2 regions of the Frankia sp. CeTa3Moorea genome follow, and region 1 is predicted to be linked to the other one. Evidence: riboswitches for the same ligand, from Rfam matches in the RefSeq annotation. Region 1 holds a riboswitch; the other holds the start of a gene.
What was found. A riboswitch is a leader RNA that binds a small molecule or an ion and turns the genes downstream of it on or off. The one in region 1 is predicted to bind S-adenosylmethionine.
Positions count from the first base shown of each region.

Region 2: it holds a riboswitch for S-adenosylmethionine, as region 1 does, so the genes downstream of both, AC08OV_RS14295 (ABC transporter substrate-binding protein) here and thrC (threonine synthase) in region 1, are expected to answer to the same signal.

Region 1 covers NZ_CDXDOR010000170.1:2,722-9,141, reverse strand. Annotated here, with positions in the region: partial or broken gene otsB (trehalose-phosphatase) at 1-324, shown strand, start outside; gene AC08OV_RS21080 (alpha,alpha-trehalose-phosphate synthase (UDP-forming)) at 525-2,066, shown strand; gene AC08OV_RS21075 (HAD family hydrolase) at 2,130-2,927, opposite strand; SAM riboswitch class I at 3,135-3,251, shown strand; gene thrC (threonine synthase) at 3,260-4,537, shown strand; gene groL (chaperonin GroEL) at 4,893-6,420, shown strand, end outside.
Region 2 covers NZ_CDXDOR010000073.1:9,534-24,318, forward strand. Annotated here, with positions in the region: partial or broken gene AC08OV_RS14245 (valine--tRNA ligase) at 1-389, opposite strand, end outside; gene AC08OV_RS14250 (PP2C family protein-serine/threonine phosphatase) at 575-1,750, shown strand; gene AC08OV_RS14255 (MerR family transcriptional regulator) at 1,659-2,168, opposite strand; gene AC08OV_RS14260 (MFS transporter) at 2,249-4,081, opposite strand; gene recD2 (SF1B family DNA helicase RecD2) at 4,308-6,527, opposite strand; gene AC08OV_RS14270 (TetR family transcriptional regulator) at 6,792-7,511, opposite strand; gene AC08OV_RS14275 (3-hydroxybutyryl-CoA dehydrogenase) at 7,551-8,402, shown strand; gene AC08OV_RS14280 (acyl-CoA dehydrogenase family protein) at 8,463-9,626, shown strand; gene AC08OV_RS14285 (isopenicillin N synthase family dioxygenase) at 9,972-11,150, shown strand; gene AC08OV_RS14290 (bifunctional o-acetylhomoserine/o-acetylserine sulfhydrylase) at 11,147-12,445, shown strand; SAM riboswitch class IV at 12,576-12,686, shown strand; gene AC08OV_RS14295 (ABC transporter substrate-binding protein) at 13,069-14,649, shown strand; gene AC08OV_RS14300 (LLM class flavin-dependent oxidoreductase) at 14,681-14,785, shown strand, end outside.

The DNA.
Region 1 (6,420 bases):
GCTGAAGACCATGGGCTGGAGGCGGCGCCGGGCAAGCGAGTGCTGGAACTGCGTCCGCCCGGGCACGACAAGGGCGGTGCGCTGCGCGAGCTCATCGCGGCCCGCCAGGCGCGCTCGGTGCTGGTCGCCGGGGACGACTACGGCGATCTGCCGGCATTCGAGGCCGTCGACGAGCTACGGGCGGGCGGGCTGCCCGGTATCACCGTGTGCAGCGACAGCCCGGAGGTCCCGGACGTGATCCGCGAACGCGCCGACCTGGTCGTGGGCGGGCCCGCCGGGATGGTCGCCCTGCTGGAGGTGCTGGTCGAGCGGCTCAGCGGCTGACCGCTCGCGCCCTCTTCGCTCATCCCCATAGGGCGCGCTCAGCCCGCCCCCGGGGCTCACCCCACCCGCATCCCTAAGCCAGGGGCATTTCCGTGAGACATCTGTCGCTGATTCGTGAGCCTCCACCGCCAGACAAGACGATCTTGATGGACCGGCGTACAGGGCTGAGCGGATGGCCTACTCTCCGCAGTGTGCGTCGGATGCCGGGAGCCGAGGAAGACACCCTGCCGCGGCTGTGGCCGACTGGCACCGCGCGGGTGCTGGTCGCCTCCAACCGGGGGCCGGTGGCGTTCGCCGTCGGGGACGACGGGAAGCTGCGGATCCGGCGGGGCGCCGGCGGCCTCGTCAGTGGCCTCAGCCGGGTGGCGGCCGACGACGGTGACGGTCCGATGGCGTGGGTGTGTGCCGCCCTCAGTGACGCCGATCGCCGGGCAGCGCGTTCCGCGCCCGCCGGCCGCCTCGATCTCGCCGGCCACGACACCGGCGGCGCCGCCGTCCGGATGCTCGACGTCGACCAGGTCGTCTTCGACCGCGCCTACAACGCAGTCGCGAACCGCACACTCTGGTTCATCCACCACCTGCTCTACGCGCCGGCGTCGCAGCCGGTCTTCGGCCCGGCGTTCCGCCGCGACTGGGAAGCGTACGAGACCTACAACGAGATGTTCGCCCAGGCCCTCGCGCACGAGGCCGCCCCGGGCGCCTCGGTGCTGATCCAGGACTACCACCTGACCCTGGTCGCCGCCCGGCTGCGGGCGCTGCGGGCGGACCTGCGGATCGCCCACTTCAGCCACACTCCCTGGGCACCGCCGGAGTACTTCCGGATACTCCCGGACGACGTCAGCGAACAGATCCTGCGCGGCATGCTCGGCGCCGACCGGCTCGGGTTCCTCACCGACGCCTGGGCCGACGCGTTCCAGGAATGCTGCCGCGACCTCCTCGGACTGCGGATCGAGCGGCGGGCGGTGACCGTCGGGACAGCCGGGCCGGGACGGGAAGCCGGGCCGGGACGGGAAGCCGGGCCGCACCGGACGGTGCGGATCGGGGTACATCCGCTCGGCGTCAACGCGGACGAGCTGCGCGGCCGGGCCGCCGCCACCGACGTGGCCGCCCGGGCCGCCGAGCTGGTCGACCTGGCCGGCGGGCGGCGGCTCATCGTCCGGGTCGACCGCACCGAGCTGTCCAAGAACATCGTCCGTGGTCTCGACGCCTACCGGGAACTGCTGCGCACCCGTCCGGAATGGCGCGGCAAGGTGATGCACCTGGTCTGCGCCTACCCGTCACGGCACGATCTGCCGGAGTACCGGGAATACACCGCCGCGGTGCAGCGCCTAGCCGCGGAGATCGAGGACGAGTTCGCCACGGACACCTGGCTGCCGCTGCGGCTGGAGATCACCGACGACTACCCCCGGTCGATCGCGGCCCTCTCGCTCGCGGAGGTGCTCGTCGTCAACCCGATCCGGGACGGCATGAACCTCGTCGCCAAGGAGGGGCCGATCGTCTCGATCAGGGATGCCGTCCTCGTGCTCTCCCGGGAGGCCGGAGCCTGCGCGGAGATGGGCACGGCGGCGCTGGTCGTCAACCCGTTCGACATCCAGGCGACCGCGCGGGCCCTGCACACCGCCCTGACGATGCCCGCCCCCGAGCGGCGCCGGCGCGCCGAGGAGCTGGCCGCCGTCGCCGGGCGGCTACCGCCCCAGCTCTGGTTCACCGACCAGCTGCACGCCCTCGCCGCCGACCGGTGACCGTCCGGTCTGCCCTGCCGGGGCCGAACGTCGACGCGCGGACGGCGTTCAGGCGGACCGCGTTCAGGCGGCAACGGCCGCTCGCACCGCGCTGGCCCAGCCGGCGCCGACCGGGCCCGCCTCGACCGTGACGTTGTCGTACCGCGCCAGCAGGGCGGCGATGTCCGGGTGCCGCACCGCGTTCGCGACCAGGTGCATCCGCCCGACATGGGGAGCCATGGCCAGGTCGCTGGCGGAATCGCCGATGGCGATCGCCTCGGCCGGTGACACCCCGCGCCGCTTGAGGTCGTAGGCGACCGCGTCCCCCTTGCCCACACCGTCCGGGACCAGATGGTAGACGTGCGGATTCACTCCGAGATCAGGCATGTGGACCGGCGAGATCAGCCCGTTGTCGCGCATGCTCAACCAGGGGAACCCGGTCTCGGCGAGCCAGCCGTCGACCTCCGACACCTCGATCTTCCCGCGAAGCATGACGTCGACCTCCCGGCCGGAGTGCCAGGGGGTGTGCAGCTCCAGCCGCCCGGGGTAGCGCTCGACCATCCAGTCGAGCAGGTACTCCGGTACCTGGTCGAAGTCGGGCGGCATCGCGCCGCGCAGGATCTCGCTGTCGCGCCCCTCGTTCCAGCCGACGATCGCGCCGAGCTCCCCGATGAACCCGTCCGCGCCGAAGATCGCCGCGGCCTCGAGAAGCTGCGGACGGGTACGCCCGCTGACCAGGACCAGCGCAACGCCGGCGCCGTGCAGCTCGGCGAGCGCACGAGCCGGCTCCAGGGTGATCGCTCCCCCCTCCGCCCGGAAGAAACAACCCTTGGGACCGACCATCGTGCCGTCAAGATCGGTATAGACGACGCGGATACTCACTGTTACAGACTCCCTGGCTCTGGCGTGATCGGGTCGATCTCCGGGCATGGGGGCGCGCGCGGCCGGTACGAGTGGGCAGGACCCGCCCGCACCGGTGAGACCACACCGAGAAACCTCCGACCGACCCATATCATGTCCACAACCAGAGGCAACACCGGTGCACGACCACCCGCGCACGGTCTACAGTACGGACAGACAACTTCATCTGGCTCATCCAGAGGGGCAGAGGGAACGGCCCAGCGAAGCCCCGGCAACCACCCGCATCCCGTGCGCGGCAGGTGCTAATTCCGTCCTGGTGGCAGACTGCCCCGGGAAAGATGAGGAGCTTCTTCATGACACTCGCGCCCGAGCGCGCCACCGGTCCCGCCCTCGACGTCGCGAACCCCGCGGTCTCGCTGTCCTGTCGGCACTGCGGCGCCACCTACCCGCTGTCCCCTACGCATGTGTGCGTGGAATGCTTCGCTCCCCTGGAAATCGCCTACGACCCGGACCTGCTGGCTCGAGTGACCCGAGAGTCCATCGAACGCGGTCCGGCGAACCTGTGGCGTTATGTCGGGCTGCTGCCCGCCGGGCATGACCCGGCGCGGCGGGTCTCCCTCGGGGCCGGCTGGACGCCGCTGCGCCCGGCCCCGCGGCTCGCCGCGGAGCTGGGGATGAAGACGCTCTATATCAAGGACGACAGCGCCAACCCCACCCATTCTTTCAAGGACCGAGTCGTCTCCGTGGCGCTCACCGCCGCCCGCGAGCTGGGCTTCACCACGGTCGCCTGCGCCTCGACGGGCAACCTCGCGCAGTCGGTGGCGGCGCATGCGGCCGGTGCCGGGCTGCGCTCGGTGGTGCTCGTACCGCACGACCTCGAGGCCGGCAAGACGGTCTCCACCGGGGTGTACGGCGGGACGCTGGTCGCCATCCAGGGCAACTACGACGACGTGAACCGGTTGTGCAGCGAGCTGGCCGGGGAGTACGAGTGGGCGTTCGTCAACGTCAACGTCCGCCCCTTCTACGCCGAGGGGTCCAAGACGCTCGGCTACGAGGTCGCCGAGCAGCTCGGCTGGCGGCTGCCCGAGCAGGTCGTCGTGCCGATCGCCTCCGGCTCGCTGCTGACAAAGATCGACAAGGCCTTCGGTGAGCTCGGCCGGCTCGGCCTGGTCGAGCCGGCGCCGTACAGGGTGTTCGGTGCGCAGGCGGCCGGCTGCAACCCGGTGGCCGCCGCGTTCGCCCGGGGCGTCGAGACCGTCGCCCCGGTCCGGCCCGCCACAATCGCCAAGTCGCTGTCGATCGGCAACCCGGCCGACGGCCCCTACGCCCTCGACGTGGCTCGGCGGACCGGCGGGGCGATCGCGGACGTGACCGACGAGGAGATCATCGACGGGATCCGGCTGCTCGCCCGCACCGAGGGCCTCTTCGGCGAGACGGCCGGTGGCGTCACCGTGGCCACCCTGCGCAGGCTGCTGCGCGAGGGGCTGCTCGACCCGGCCGCCGAGACCATCCTCTACAACACCGGCGACGGGCTGAAGACGCTTGACCCCCTTGTCGAGACGGGCGGACCGACCGCGACGATCAAGCCGTCGCTGCGCGCCTTCGAGGCCGCCGGCCTCGGCGACGACTGACTCGGGCGCAGCACAGCCCGGCCCAGCGCAGCACAGCCCGGCCCAGCGCATTCGACGAACTTCGTGGACCACGCCGGACCAACGGAAGGGCCACGGACGACGGCGAGGCGCCGCGGGGGGGATCGGAGCCGGGCACGCGGAACCATGGGTCAGCTTGCACTCACTCGTGCCGAGTGCTAAACAAGAGCTGGCACTCTCGTCTAGGGAGTGCCAAGGCTGAAACGGCGAGGCTGCCCGATCCGCGCTGTGTCCGAGGTGCATCACCCGGGTCCGGAGCAGGCGGGAGCCGTCCGTCGCGGGCGTCGTTAGGGCCAGGCCATCGAACCTGCCATCCCACTGGGAGGACCCAGAAACCATGCCGAAGATCATTGCCTTCGACGAGGAGGCTCGGCGCGGCCTGGAGCGCGGCATGAACCAGCTGGCCGATGCGGTCAAGGTCACGCTCGGGCCGAAGGGCCGCAACGTCGTGCTGGAGAAGAAGTGGGGCGTACCCACGATCACCAACGACGGTGTGAGCATCGCCAAGGAGATCGAGCTCGAGGACCCGTACGAGAAGATCGGCGCGGAACTCGTCAAGGAAGTCGCGAAGAAGACCAACGACGTCGCGGGTGACGGCACCACCACCGCCACCATCCTGGCCCAGGCCCTGGTGCGCGAGGGTCTGCGCAACGTGGCCGCCGGCGCCAACCCCCTCGGGCTGAAGAAGGGCATCGAGGTCGCGGTCGAGCGCGTCTCCGAGGAGCTGTCCAAGCAGGCCAAGGAGGTCGAGACCAAGGAGCAGATCGCCTCCACGGCGTCCATCTCCGCGGGTGACTCGGCCATCGGCGGCCTCATCGCCGAGGCGCTGGACAAGGTCGGCAAGGAAGGCGTCGTCACCGTCGAGGAGAGCAACACCTTCGGCCTCGAGCTCGAGCTCACCGAGGGTATGCGCTTCGACAAGGGCTACATCTCGCCGTACTTCGTCACGGACGCGGACCGTCAGGAAGCCGTCCTGGACGACCCGTACATCCTGATCGTCAACAGCAAGATCTCCGCGGTCAAGGACCTGCTCCCGCTACTGGAGAAGGTCATGCAGACCGGCAAGCCGCTGGCGATCATCGCCGAGGATGTCGAGGGCGAGGCGCTGGCCACCCTGGTCGTCAACAAGATCCGCGGCACCTTCAAGAGCGTCGCGGTGAAGGCCCCCGGCTTCGGTGACCGCCGCAAGGCGATCCTGGGCGACATCGCCATCCTGACCGGTGGTCAGGTCATCTCCGAGGACGTCGGCCTCAAGCTCGAGAGCACCTCGCTCGACCTGCTCGGCCGTGCCCGGAAGATCGTTGTCACCAAGGACGAGACGACCGTCGTCGAGGGTGCCGGCGACACCGACCAGATCGCCGGTCGGGTCAGCCAGATCCGCAACGAGATCGAGAAGTCGGACTCGGACTACGACCGCGAGAAGCTCCAGGAGCGGCTCGCGAAGCTGGCTGGCGGCGTCGCCGTCATCAAGGTCGGCGCGGCCACCGAGGTCGAGCTCAAGGAGAAGAAGCACCGCATCGAGGACGCGGTGTCCAACGCGAAGGCCGCCGTCGAGGAGGGCATCGTCGCCGGTGGTGGCGTCGCGCTGCTCCAGGCGTCGATCACCGCCTTCGAGAAGCTGGACCTGTCCGGCGACGAGGCGACCGGTGCCAACATCGTCCGGCTCGCGCTCGAGGCGCCCATCAAGCAGATCGCCTTCAACAGCGGTCTCGAGGGCGGCGTCGTGGTCGAGAAGGTCCGCAACCTGCCGACCGGCCACGGCCTGAACGCGGCCACCGGCGAGTACGTCGACCTGATCGGCACCGGCATCATCGACCCGGCCAAGGTCACCCGCTCCGCCCTGCAGAACGCCGCGTCGATCGCCG
Region 2 (14,785 bases), on a different contig from region 1:
CCGTAGGACTCCTTCCACGCCCACACGCGCTCGACGAACGCCTTGCGCCCGAGATCGTGCCGGCTCCTGCCCTCCCGCGCCAGCGCCCGCTCGACGACGTTCTGGGTCGCGATGCCGGCGTGGTCCGTGCCGGGCAGCCACAGCACGTCGTAGCCCTGCATCCGCCGCCGCCGGGTCAGCGCGTCCATGAGCGTGTGCTGGAAGGCGTGGCCCATGTGCAGCGAACCGGTGACATTGGGCGGCGGGATGACGATGCAGTACGGCGGACGCCCGGGCGCGCCGGTGGGAGTGAAGACACCCTGCTCGATCCAGCGCCGGTACAGCCCGGACTCTACCGACGACGGCGCGTACGTCGTCGGCAGATCAAGACGGATACCAGGCGTGGTCATGTGGGCCAGTGTATGAGGAGGCACCGACCTGATCGGCGGGAGAACCGACCGCGCTGGCTGGTGAGGACCCCTGGAAGCAGGACTTCGGCGGGTTCGGTCCGGACCGCTCGCGGGTAGACAGACAACCATGCGGCCTACCCAAGGCGAGATCCCCGGACGGATCTCCCGGGGGTGCTGAGGGTGCGGTGCTGAGGGTGCTGCGCTGGTTCGCCCCGATCGCCCCGTTGCTCATACTCGCCCTGGTGGTCGGACTGCACCTGAGCAACCCGGGATGGAACATGCTCGGACTCGCGATTCTGAGCCCCATGCTCGCGGCCACGTTCGCCGGCCCCCGGCTGACCGCCGGCTACGGGGTGGCGGCGATCCTGGCGGGCATCCTGCTGAGTCTGCACAATGACCTGTTCGGCCGGAGCGGCGGTGGCCCGACGGCCCAGGTGGTCCGGTTGGTCGGGGTCACGGCCGGCGGAGTGATGGCCGTCCTGGTCAGCCGGTACAACATCCGACGCGAGACGAAGCTGCAGAACGTCACTCGGGTGGCCGAGGTGGCGCAGCAGACGATCCTCAGTCCCGTCCCGTCGTCGTCCGGGGGGCTGCGGTTCGCCGTCCGCTACGAGAGTGCCACCGTGGAGGCCATGATCGGTGGGGATCTGTACGAGGTCGTCGACAGCCCGTGGGGAACCCGCCTGCTCATTGGTGACGTACGGGGCAAGGGGCTCGACGCCGTGCGGATCGCGAGCCGGGTGCTCAGCTGCTTCCGGCTAATGAGTCGACACACGGGCGACCTGCGCGATCTGCTGGCGAACCTCGACGCGGAGGTCGCCGATGTCAGCGGCCTGGACGACTTCGTCACCGCGGTCGTCGGGCAGGTCGACGGCAGCCGTCTGACGCTGGCGAACGCGGGACATCCCGATCCCGTTCTCGTTCGTGCCGGGCAGGCGGATCTGCTCACCGTCTCGTCCAGGCTGCCACCGCTCGGGCTGATCATGGACGGGAGCAACGTGACGGACGCCGCGCTGCGGGCGGGGGATCGCCTGCTGCTCTATACCGACGGCATCACCGAGGCACGCGCCCCCACGACCGGCGCCTTCTTTCCCCTACTACCCGCGGTCGAGGCCGCGTTCGCCCACGCGTCACTCGACGAGGCGCTGACCGATCTCGCCGACCGGGTCCGGGACTGGACGCGATCGACGCTGAACGACGATGTGGCGCTCCTGGCGGTCGAGGTTCCCGGACCGACCCGGCACGCCGGCCCAACCGACGATCGGGTGATCACTGGGAGCTGTCGGCGACCCCCTTGGCCAGCCGGTCCGCCCGCTCAATCCGTTCGTCGATCTCGTCACGGCAGGCCACCAGCCGGCTGATTTTCTCGTCGATCTCGACACGGAGCCTCCGGTAGGCCGACGTGCCCTCGGTCAGCAGCCGGATGCGGTCCGCGTCGTCGGACGCCACGTGGTACTCCTGCCGGACCTGGGCGAGACGATCCTCGTAGGCGAGGATCGTGCGGATCTCGTCCAGGTTGAAGCCGAGCAGCGTCTGCAGCTCGCGGATGCGCCGCACCCGGGCGAGGTCGGAATCCGCGTACAGCCGGTTCCCGCCCAGGGTGCGCCCAGACGGGGTGAGCAGCCCCACCTCCTGGTAGTACCGCAGGGCCCGCACCGAGACGCCCAACTCCTGCGCGGCCTGACCGATCCCGCGCAGGTCACGAGCCGCGTCCTTGGCCGCGTCCCTGGCCGCGCTCTTGGCTGCGTCGCCGTCCCGCACCAGGCGATTGTCCCGCATGACGCCATCGGCGGATCTGATCATCGACGTCGGGGCCTTTCTCCCGCTCGGCCTGTCCCGCGCTCGGCCTATCCCGCGGCCTATCGCTCGGCGACCAGGGGGCTGCTCGGAAGAGCACTCCCGGCACCGTCCTCCATCGCCGCGATGTCGCCCGCGCCGGCCAGCCCCTCGGCCGTCTCTTCGAGCAGTGGACGGCGCACGTGCGGCCGGTCCTTCCCGCGCAGCCAGGAGAAGCCCGCGGCGACCAGGCAGACGACGGCGGCGAAGGCGAAGGCGAGGCGCAAACCGTCACCGAACGGCCCGGAGATGAGGTTCGGGAAGAAGGTGTGCCCGGTGAGGAAGTCGGCCTTCGCCGGGTCGAGCTGCGACAGGGTGTCCAGGCCGAGCAGTCGCTCGGTGGGGTTGTACCCGAGGAATGCGGCGAACAGGCTGCCGATCGGCGGCAGGTCCGCCAGCTCGTGCGCCTTCGCCGGGGAGACGCCCTGCCCGACAAGCCCGGAGTACATGGCGTCCGGAAGGCTGGCGGCCAGCCCGAGCGCGATGATGGTGAAGAAGACACCGATGGACAGCACGCTGGCCGAGTTCTGGAACGTGTTGAGCATGCCGGCACCGGCACCACGCTGGTTGGGCGGCAGCGTGTTCATCACGCTGCTGGTGTTCGGCCCCGCGAACAGGCCCATGGACAGGCCCATCAGCAACAGGATCAGCGCGAACCACGGATAGTCGAAGTCGATGGGAATGGCGTCGAACAGCAGGAACGCCACCGCCGTGATCACCAGCCCCAGGGTGGCGAACGGACGCGCACCGTAGCGGTCGGCGAACCGGCCGGCCAGCGGCCCCGCCACCAGGAATCCGACGGTCACCGGAATCAGGTAGATGCCGGCCCACAGCGGGGTCTTCTCGAAGCTGTAGCCAGGCAGCGGCAACCAGATCCCCTGCAGCCAGATGATCAATATGAACTGCAGACCACCACGGGCGAGCGCGCCGAGCAGGGCCGCGATGCTGCCCATGGTGAAGGTCCGGCTCCGGAACAGGTCCAGGCGGAACATCGGGTCGGCGGAGCGCAGCTCGATGACGACGAAGCCGATCAGCACCGCGAGACCGCCGAACAGGCAGCTCAGCACGAACGGCTTGGTCCAGCCCATCGTGTGACCGCCATAGGGCTGCAGCCCGTAGACGATGCCGGTCAGGATCGCGATGAGGCCGACCGCGAACGTGATGTTGCCGGCCCAGTCGATCCGGACCTGGGTGCGCGCCCCGTTGTCGCGCAGCTTCAGGTAGGCCCAGGCCGTCCCGAAGATGCCGAACGGCACCGAGACAAGAAAGACCAGATGCCATTCGACCGGCGCCAGCAAACCTCCGATCAACAGCCCCAGAAATGATCCGACGATCGCCGCGACGCCGTTGACCCCCAGGGCGAGCCCGCGTTCGTTCGCCGGGAAGGCGTCAGTGATGATCGCGCTGGAGTTGGCGACGAGGAAGGCACCGCCCACGCCCTGCAGCACCCGCATGATAATGATCCACCAGGCGGCTGCCGTGCCATGCATCCAGGTGACGGCGAGCAGGATCGAGAACAGCGTGAAGATCGCGAAGCCGAGGTTATACATCCGCACCCGGCCGAACATGTCGCCGACCCGCCCCAGACTCACCACGAGCACCGAGGTGACCAGCAAGAATCCCATCATGATCCAGAGGAAGTACGAGGTGTTCTCCGGTGCGAGCGGGTCTATCTCGATTCCCCGGAAGATGTCCGGAAGGGCGATGAGAAGAATCGAACTGTTGATCGTCACCATCAGGATGCCGATGGTCGCGTTCGACAGCGCGATCCACTTGTAGTTGTCCGGACCGGGCCGGGCCAGGACCTCGTCGGCCCCGAGCGGCAGGATGCCGGCGGCGGTGTCGGAAGTCGTCACCGCACGAAGGTAGCGTCTCCATCTAACGTCAGCGGTAGATATGACATGGTTCATAGCGGTCGGGAGGCCGACCGATCGTCAAGAAGGTCCTCGCGGAAGCGGAGGCGGCGGTCATAGCCGCGGCAACCAGCGCGAGCGTGGGCGTGGCGGCGTCGAGCTGACCGTGTCGCCATTACCGTTGCGAACGGGTGGTATCTGGTATCTGGTGATATACGGTGCTCACCGTTCACCCGCTACGCAGCCGGTGGTCGAGCGCGGTGTGCCGCTGGCCGTGACCGGCGGCCCGCACCGCCTGGCCGATCGCCCGGCGGGACCCCACCAGCACGACCAGCGTCTTCGCCCGGGTGACGGCCGTGTAGAGCAGGTTGCGTTGCAGCATCATCCAGGCGCTGGTGGTGAGCGGGATGACGACCGCGGGGTACTCACTGCCCTGGGAGCGGTGGATCGTCACCGCGTAGGCGTGGGTCAGCTCGTCGAGCTCCCCGAAGTCGTAGTCGATGTCCTCGTCCTCGTCGGTCCGGATGGTGAGCGTCTGGTTTTCCACATTCAGCGCGGTGACCACGCCGAGAGTGCCGTTGAAGACCCCGCTCGCGCCCTTGTCGTAGTTGTTGCGCACCTGCGTGACCTTGTCGCCGACCCGGAACGTCCGGCTGCCAAAGCGCCGCTCGGCCACGTTCGGGCGGGACGGCGTCAGGGCCTCCTGCAGCAGGGTGTTCAGCGCGCCGGCCCCCGCCGGGCCGCGGTGCATCGGGGTCAGCACCTGCACGTCCCGGCGCGGATCGAGCCCGAACTTCGCCGGGATCCGCCGGGCGACCACCTCCGCGGTGATCTTCGCCGCCTCCTCCGCCTCCTCGGCGGCGAACAGGAAGAAGTCGGGCAGTCCCCGGACCAGCGGATAGTCGCCGCGGTTGATGCGGTGCGCGTTGGTCACCACCCCGGACTCGGTCGCTGCTCGGAAGACCTGGGTGAGCCGGACATGCGGGATCGGCGTCCCCTCGGCGAGCAGGTCGCGCAGCACCTGGCCGGCACCGACCGATGGCAGCTGGTCGACGTCGCCGACCAGCAGCAGATGCGCGCCGGGCGGAACCGCCTTGGCAAGCTTGTTCGCCAGCAGCAGGTCGACCATCGACGCCTCGTCGACGACGATCAGGTCGGCGTCGAGCGGGCGGTCCCGGTCGAAGGCGGCGTCACCGCCCGGCCGCAGCTCCAGTAGCCGGTGCACCGTCGATGCCTCGTGCCCGGTCAGCTCGGTCAGCCGCTTCGCGGCCCGGCCGGTCGGCGCGGCGAGGATCACCTTCGCCTGCCGGGCCAGCGCGAGCGTCACGATGGAGCGGACGGTGAAACTCTTGCCGCAGCCCGGTCCGCCCGTCAGCACGGCGACCTTGGACGTCAGGGCAAGCTGCACCGCATCGCGCTGTGCCGGCGCGAGCTCGACCCCGGTCCGCTCCCGCAGCCAGCCCAACGCCCGGTCCCAGTCCACCGAGACGAAGGCGGCCAACCGGTCCGCGCCGGTGTTCAGCAGGCGGCGCAACTGGCCGGCGACGGAGATCTCGGCCCGGTGGAAGGGCACCAGGTAGATCGCGGCCGTCGGCGTCGCCGGATCCTCGCTCGGAACCTCCTCCCGGACGACCCCGTCCTCGGCGACCAGCTCCCCCAGGCACTCGATGACGTCGCCGGTGTCGACCTGGAGAATCTGCACGGCGTCGCTGATGAGCCGGGGTTCGGGCAGAAAGCAGTGGCCACCGCCGTCGGTGGCCTCGGACAGCGTGAACAGCAGGCCAGCCTTGATCCGCTGCGGACTGTCATGCGGAATCCCCACCGCCTTCGCGATGGTGTCCGCGGTGCGGAACCCGATGCCCCAGACGTCCGTGGCCAGCCGGTAGGGCTCATTGCGCACCACACCGATCGACGCGTCCCCGTACTGTTTGTAGATCCGCACCGCCAGCGAGGTGGACACACCCACCCCCTGAAGAAAGACCATCACCTCCTTGATGGCCTTCTGTTCCTCCCACGCCTCGGCGATCGCCCTGGTACGCTTCGGGCCGAGCTTCGGCACCTCGATGAGCCGTTCCGGCTCCTTTTCGATGACGTCCAGCGCCGCGACCCCGAAATGCTCGACGATGCGTTCGGCCAGGCGCGGACCGATGCCCTTGATGAGGCCCGAGCCGAGATAGCGCTGCACGCCCTGGACGGTCGCCGGCAGCACGGTCGTGTAATCCTCGACCTGGAACTGGCGGCCGTACTGCGGGTGCGAGCCCCATCGCCCCCGCATCCGTAGCGACTCCCCCGGCTGCGCGCCGAGCAACGCCCCAACGACGGTCACCAGGTCGCCGCCGCGCCCGGTGTCGACCCGCGCGACCGTGTAGCCGGTCTCCTCGTTGGCATAGGTGATCCGTTCCAGCACCGCGTCGAGGACCGCGCCGCGGAAGGGTTCGCGTCCGGTCATGGCAGCCGCCGGGACGCCGGGACGATGAGAATCACCGCTTCCTCGGGGTGGGACAAGACGATCTCCAGCTTCGGATGGGGTAGCAGGGTAACGGACCGAGCGGGGCAACGAACAGAACGGCCGGGGCGGGCGGTGTCCGCCCCGGACCGTGTGCCCATCCTGCCCTTCGGTCGATCGCCACCGTTCCCCGGCGCGGTCCGGCCGTCCCCTTCCGTGACCAGTACCGCGAAGTAGGTCCGCCGGCATCCTTTTCAGACACCCTCGCTAGCTCAAGGGGCGCCGCTGTTCCTCTTCAAGTGCCCGACGCAGCCGGGTGACCACGGCGTCCACGCCGGCGGAGGTGCGGAATACGACGACGGCTGTCCCGGCTTCGGCAGGTGTTTCGAGATGCTCGAGCGCCACCTCCATCGCACGGTTGAACTCCTCGCCGGGGGAGGTGGTCTCGCCTCGGAGCCAGCGTCGGAGCACATGGTTGTGGGCGGTGACGATGGCCGCGGACACCAGCTCGGCACGCAGGGCGCCGTCGGGCTCGTTGCCCATCCAGTCGCGCAGGAACCTGGCGAACAGGCGCTGATACTGCCGGATGCCGGCCACCTCGCGGGCGCGGAGTACAGGGACGGTGCTGGTCAGGCGGTAGCGGGCGCGCGCGAGCTCGCCCTCGGCGAGGTAGTGCTGCAACACGATGCGGGCGGCCTCCGCGAGAGCGAGCCCGCGGGTCTCTGGAGCGGCGGTCGCGAGCCGGGCTTCGATGTGGCCGAGCAGCACGTCGTGCTCAGGAAAGATCACGTCCTCCTTGGACCGGTAGATCCGGAAGAACGTCGTCCGACCGACGCCCGCGCGTTGCGCGATGTCGTCGACCGTCGTGCCCTCGAAGCCACGCTCCTCGAAAAGCTCGAACGCCGCCGCGACGAGCCTGTCCTTGGCCAAGCGGGCCGGCTGCTGCTCCACGGCACCGAAATTACTTGGTGGTACGTAGTTCCACAACTATGATACTGCGTACCAACACCGTGGAGGAGGAGCCAGGTGAACGCCATCAACAAGGTCGGTGTCGTCGGCTGTGGCCTGATGGGTGCCGGGATCGCCGAGGTCTGCGCCCGCGCCGGCAAGGACGTGGTCGTCGTGGAGATGACCACGCCCGCCGTGGCCGCGGGACGGCAGCGTCTGGAGACATCACTGTCCCGCGCGGAGAGCCGCGGCAAGGTGGCCAGCGCCGCGGAGGTGCTCGCACGCATCCAGGTCGTCGAGGACATCGAGGCCCTGGCCGACCGCGGCCTCGTGGTGGAGGCGATCGTCGAGGACGAGACCGCCAAGTCCGCGCTGTTCAAGCGACTCAACGACGTCGTCAAGGACCCGGACGCGGTGCTGGCCTCCAACACCTCCTCCATTCCGATCATGAAGCTCGCCGTGGCCACCGAACGGCCCACCCACGTCCTGGGTATCCACTTCTTCAACCCGGTCCCGGTGCTGTCCCTAGTCGAGCTAGTGCCGAGCCTGCTGACCGGCCCGGAGACGACCGAGCGGGCGCGGGCGTTCGTGCAGGACGATCTGGGCAAGCACGCCATCGACTGCCAGGACCGAGCGGGCTTCGTGGTCAACGCCCTGCTGATCCCGTTCGTGCTCTCGGCGATCCGGATGCTGGAGTCCGGGTTCGCCACGGCCGAGGACATCGACCAGGGACTGGTCCGTGGTGCCGCCCACCCGCAAGGACCACTGGCGCTGGCTGACCTGATCGGGCTGGACACCACCAAGGCGGTGGCCGAGTCGCTGTACGAGGAGTTCAAGGAACCCCTCTATGCGCCGCCGCCGCTGCTGGCCCGCATGGTCGACGCTGGCCTGCTGGGCCGCAAGACCGGCCGTGGCTTCTACACCTACTGAGCGCCCTAGTAACTGAAGTAACTGAGCGCCCTGGTAAGCGACCTAGCGAGCGAGGAACCCATGACCGCCACCGACTTCGACCTGTACCGACTCAGCGACGAGCACCTCGAGCTGCGCGACGCCGTACGCACCCTGGCCTACGACAAGATCGCGCCGTACGCCGCCCACGTCGACGCCCACAGCCGGTTCCCGCAGGAGGCCTACGACGCGCTGGTGGCCTCCGACTTCCACGCGCCCCACGTCCCCGCCGAGTACGACGGCGTCGGCGCCGACGCGCTCGCCACCTGCATCGTCATCGAGGAGGTCGCCCGCGTCTGCGCGTCCTCCTCCCTGATCCCCGCCGTGAACAAGCTCGGCAGCCTCCCGCTCATCCTCGGCGGCACCGACGACCTGAAACAGCGATACCTCCCACCGCTGGCCCGCGGCGAGGCCGCCTTCTCCTACGGCCTCTCCGAACGTGAGGCCGGCTCCGACACCGCTGCGATGAAGACCCGCGCCGTCCGCGACGGCGACCACTGGGTGCTCTCCGGGCAGAAGTCCTGGATCACCAACGCGGGGATCTCCGAATACTACACCGTGCTCGCCGTCACCGACCCCGACGGCCGACGCGGCGCCAACATCAGCGCTTTCATCGTGGAGAGCTCCGACCCGGGCTTCTCCGTCGGCAGCCCGGAGAAGAAGCTGGGCATCAAGGGCTCTCCGACCCGCGAGCTGCTCTTCGACGACTGTCGCATTCCCGAGGACCGTCTCATCGGGGAGCTCGGTCACGGCCTCCGGCTGGCACTGCGTACTCTCGACCACACTCGGGTGACCATCGGTGCACAAGCCATCGGCATCGCCCAGGGCGCACTCGACCTCGCCCTGGACTACGTCAAGGAGCGCAAGCAGTTCGGCAAGCGCATCGCGGACTTCCAGGGGATCCAGTTCATGCTTGCCGACATGGCCATGGCGCTGGAGGCCGCGCGCCAGATGGTGTATGTCGCCGCCGCCAAGTCCGAGCGGGAGGACGCCGACCTCACGTTCTTCGGCGCCGCCGCCAAGTGTCTGGCGTCGGACACCGCCATGCAGGTGACCACCGACGCCGTACAGCTACTCGGCGGCTACGGCTACACCCAGGACTTCCCCGCCGAACGGCTCATGCGGGACGCGAAGATCACCCAAATCTACGAAGGTACCAACCAGATCCAGCGCATCGTCATGGCCCGCCAGCTCCTCGCCGGCTAACTCCGCTGGCTCTACCCAGAGGGAGTTACCGGGCTCATGGGAGTTACCGGGTCGGCTGTAGGACAGGCTCGGTTCCGGTAGCCATCGGCGGGGTCGTGGCCGTGAGCGCGGAACCGGCCCCGCCGGGTCACCGGTCGGAGCGCCACAGCCGCCGGAACAGCTCGTAGTTCTCCCACGGCTGCGCCGTAGCGGCGCTACCCTGGCGCGGGACAGGCGACGGGCGGACGAACGTCACGGACGCTCCCGGGGCGCGGCGGGTCTCGGGAACGCGGCGGTGTCGAGCAGCCGCGCGAGCCGTCAAGGCGAACCCGGCATGAGGCCCGCGGCGCAGGGAGGATTCCGACGATGACAGGCGGCTTCGCCCACCAGGCGAACCGGCTCGCCCCGGCCCGGACGCTGCCCACCCTCGACATCGATCCCTTCCGGACCGGCGCCACGAACCGAGGTGAGTTCCTCGCCGCCCTGCGCGAGGCCTGCCACGGCCCGGGGTTCTTCTACCTGACCGGACACGGCGTCCCGGCCTCGCTCACCACCGCGATCCTCGACGTGAGCCGCCGGTTCTTCCAGCTGCCCGAGGCGTCGAAGCTGGAGATCGAGAACATCCACTCGCCGCACTTCCGCGGGTATACCCGGCTCGGGCACGAGATCACCCGGGGCCGCCCCGACCTCCGCGAACAGATCGACATCTCCGATGAGCGCCCGGCCCGTGACCTCGGCCCCGACGATCCGGTCTACCTGCGCCTCGACGGTCCCAACCAGTGGCCCGCGGCCCTGCCCGAGGTGCGTGACACCGTGCTCGCCTACATGGCGGAGCTGGGCCGGCTGGGCCGGATGCTGGTCCGGGCGTTCGCCGAGTCGCTGGGCCTGCCCGCCGACCACCTCGACCGGACCTTCGCCGACGAGCCGCGCTCGCACCTGAAGCTGATCCGGTACCGACCGGCGCCGCCCGGCTTCGGCGACGGCTACGGCCAGGGAGCCGGCTACGACCAGGGAGTCGGGGCGCACAAGGACGGCGGCTTCCTCACGTTCGTCCTCCAGGACCACGTCCGCGTGCTCCCGGAGCGGGCCCCGGCCGGCGGGCCGGGCGAGCCGGGTGAGCCGGCGGTGGGGGCGGCCGGCCTGCAGGTGGCGGACGGGGCCGACGGCTGGATCGACGCGGTCCCCGAACCCGGCGCGTTCGTCGTCAACATCGGCGAGATGTTCGAGCTGGCGACGCGGCGCTACTACCGGGCGACCGTGCACCGGGTCGTCAGCCCACCATCGGGCCACGAGCGGGTGTCCGTGGCGTTCTTCTTCGGGCCGCGGCTGTCGGCCACCCTGGAACCGGTTCCGCTGCCGGGCGAGCTGCTCCGGCAGATCACCGACGCGCCCCCGCCCGATCCGCACAATCCGATCTTCGCCCAGCACGGGGTGAACACCCTCAAGAGCTGGCTACGCAGCCATCCCGAGGTGGCGCGGCGCTACTACGCCGACGTCGAGGCCGACGTCGAGCACCCCAAAGGACCCAAAGGAAAAGCCCTGTGACGACGATCCCCCCGGGTCGGAGCTTCGAGACCCGGCAGCTCCACGCCGGAGCCGCCCCGGACCCGGCGACCGGCGCGCGCGCCGTGCCGATCTACCAGACGACCTCCTTCGTGTTCGACGACACGCGGCACGCGGCCGAGCTGTTCTCGCTGGCCGAGGTCGGCTTCACTTACACCCGGGTCGTCAACCCCACGCAGGACGTCTTCGAACAGCGCATCGCGGATCTGGAGGGCGGGGTCGCGGCCCTGGCGACCGCCAGCGGCCAGGCCGCCCAGTCCCTGGCGGTGCTGAACCTCGCCGCCGCCGGGGCGCACCTGGTGTCGTCGACCTCGCTGTACGGCGGGACGTACGCGCTGTTCAGGAACACGCTGGCGGAGTTCGGGATCGAGACCACCTTCGTCGACGACCCGGACGACCTCGACGCCTGGCGCGCGGCGATCCGGCCGAACACCGCCGCGCTCTACGGCGAGACCATCGGCAACCCCCGTGGGAACGTTCTCGACGTCGCCAGGATCGCCGAGGTGGGGCACGCCGCGGGGGTACCGCTGATCGTGGACAACACCCTGGCGTCGCCGTACCTGAGCCGCCCTCTCGAACACGGCGCCGACATCGTGGTGCACTCCGCCACCAAGTTCATCGGCGGGCACGGGACGTCGATCGGCGGTGTCATCGTCGACGGCGGGCGTTTCGACTGGGGCAACGGCCGTTATCCGCGGTTCACCGCACCGGATCCGGCCTACCACGGCCTGGTCTTCCTCGACGCGTTCCCAGAGACCGCCTACATCGTGCGGGCCCGCGCGCGGCTGCTGCGCGACCTGGGCCCGGCCCTGTCCCCGATGAACGCCTTCCTGCTGCTCCAGGGGATGGAGACGTTGTCGCTACGGATGGAGCGGCACAGCGCGGGCGCGCTGCGGGTGGCACAGTGGCTGTCCGAGCGGGACGAGGTGATCTGGGTCGCCTACCCGGGCCTGGCGTCGAGCCGCTGGTATCCGGCGGCCCGGCGCTACCTGCCCGATGGTGCCGGCGCCGTGCTGGCCTTCGGTATCCGCGGTGGTGACGCCGCCGGGCGGGCGTTCATCGAGGCCCTCGAACTGCACAGCCATCTCGCCAACGTCGGGGACGTCCGCTCGCTGGCGATTCATCCGGCGTCCACGACCCACGCCCAGCTCACCCCCGCCGAGCAGGCCAACAGCGGGGTGAGCGAGGAGCTGATCCGCCTGTCGGTCGGCATCGAGGGGGTCGACGACATCCTGGCCGACCTGGAGAAGGGCTTCCGCGCGGCCAAGGGGCACTGACCGGATTCGGCATCCGCCGCACTGCGAAGAGCCCAATATTTCACTAGCTCTATCGACAAACTCTACTTACCCCACTAAGTTTGCCTACTAGGTTTGTCAGATCAGCCGCTTGGCTGATGGTTGACCGAGCTGTCACGAGCGCCAACGTTCAGCCCTGGCTTGTTGACCGGCAACCCTCGTTCGCGAAGGGGTGCCCCGGATGAGGACACGGCCGTGCCCCCGGGTGCGGCAAGCGCGGGCCCGTACTCCCGGGCCCGAGCCGAGGGAGCTGTGAGATGTCGGGAGCGACTCGCCACGCCAGTGGCCGCTTCACGCTCGCATGCCGGTGCGGGACACAAGCCGTTGCCCACGTGCTCAGCCCCTGGGCGGGCGGGTCCGGGCAGGTGCGGCTGACCCGCCGCCTAGCCATCGACCTGCGCCGTTCGTCCAGCTGCCTCTGTTCGTCCAGCTGCCTCTGTCGCTGACACCGCCGCCCACGGCGGTCCGGTCCCGCCGACCAACCGTCCGCCCTGCTCGGCACGGCCCCGACGGCTGGCCCTGCCGCACGCCGTCGACCACCCGACCACCGACGGCCAGCCGACGGTCGGCCCGACGGCCATCCCGACAAGGAGTCTCGACACCCGATGTCCAGCAAGGTCTTCGGCGTCAGGAAACGCGTACCCCTGACGCTCGCCGCCGGAACGATCACGGGCTACACCGGGACGACGGTCGTCGACCCGACCCACGTCGATGTCCACTTCAGCGCGCCGACCTCGGCCTTCCTGCCCACCCTGGCGACGGCCTACCTGGGCATCGAAGCGCCGAGCACGCTCAGGCAGCCGCCGTCGGCGCTGTGCACGAAGATCGTCGGCAGCGGTCCCTTCATCAGCACCGGCGGTTACGTCAAGGGCAGGGGCATCGACTACACCCGCAATCCCGGCTACAAGTGGGCGCCCGCCACCGCGAAGCACACCGGCGCCGCCTATCTCGAGGCGCTCTCGATCAAAGTCATCCCCGAGGACTCGTCCCGCTACGGAGCGCTGACCAGCGGCCAGATCGACGCGATCGCCAGCGTCCCGCCGGTAAACGTGAGCCAGCTGAAGTCGACCCCCGGATTCCAGCTCCAGACCGCGTTGGCCCCGGGCGGTAACTACAGCTACTACCCGAACACCGCCAAGGGTCCCTTCGCCGACGTCCGGGTCCGGGAGGCCTTCCGCGCGGGAATCGACTGGGCGACCATCGTCGACAAGCTGTACTTCGGCGTCTTCCCGGCCGCGAAGGGCCCGCTGTCGCCGTCCACCGTCGGCTATGACAAGTCGATCGAGTCGTCCTACGGCTTCAACCCGAAAAAGGCCAACCAGCTGCTCGACGAGGCCGGCTGGACCGCTCGGGACGGCCAGGGCTACCGGACGAAGGACGACGCGCGCCTCACCGTCACGCATCCCTTCCTCAAGCAGTACGCCCGGGAGCAGCGCGACACCCTCGCAGACCAGATCCAGGCCGCTGCGAAGCAGCTCGGCATCGTGGGCGAGTCGGGGTCGGGCAAGACCACGACCGCCCGGCTACTGCTGGACCTCGAACAGGCCGACTCCGGCACAGTCGACGTCGACGGCACAAGCTGGCGTGAGATCGACGAGCGGACCAGGCGCGGGCTGCGGCAGCGGATCCAGGTGATCTACCAGGACCCGCTGAGTTCATTCGACCCCCGCCACCCCGCCCAGAAGATCATCAGCGAGCCGCTGGCGGTGCAGGGGGTTCGCCGCGCCGCGCGCCGGGCCCGCGTCCTCGAACTGATCGAGCAGGTCGGGCTGGACGAGAGCGTGCTCGACCGCCGGCCGCGCCAGCTGTCGGGGGGGCAGCGCCAACGGGTCGCGATCGCCCGGGCGCTCGCCCCGCGACCGCGGGTCATCATCTGCGACGAGCCGGTCTCCGCCCTCGACGTCTCCATCCAGGCGCAGGTGCTCGACCTGCTGGCCGATCTGCAGGCGCGGCTGGGGATCTCCTACGTCTTCATCTCCCATCACCTCGGCGTGATCTACCACGTCAGCGACCGGGTCCTGGTGATGAAGGACGGGCAGGTCGTGGAAGCCGGGGACGTCGAGGAGCTGTTCGCAAACCCCCGCCACGAGTACACCCGCAGCCTGCTCGCCGCGCTCCCCACCCTCGACGGCGCGGCGCTGCGCCCCCGGCCCGCCGACGACGGTGCCGCCGGACCGCCCCAGTGAGAGACGAGCCGACCGACCTGAAAGGTTCGCGATGAGTGAGATCCCATTGGCCGTCCTCGACCTCGTCCCGGTCAGTGATGGCGGCACGAACGGCGAAGCACTGCGCAACACCGTCGATCTGGCCCGGCGGGCGGAG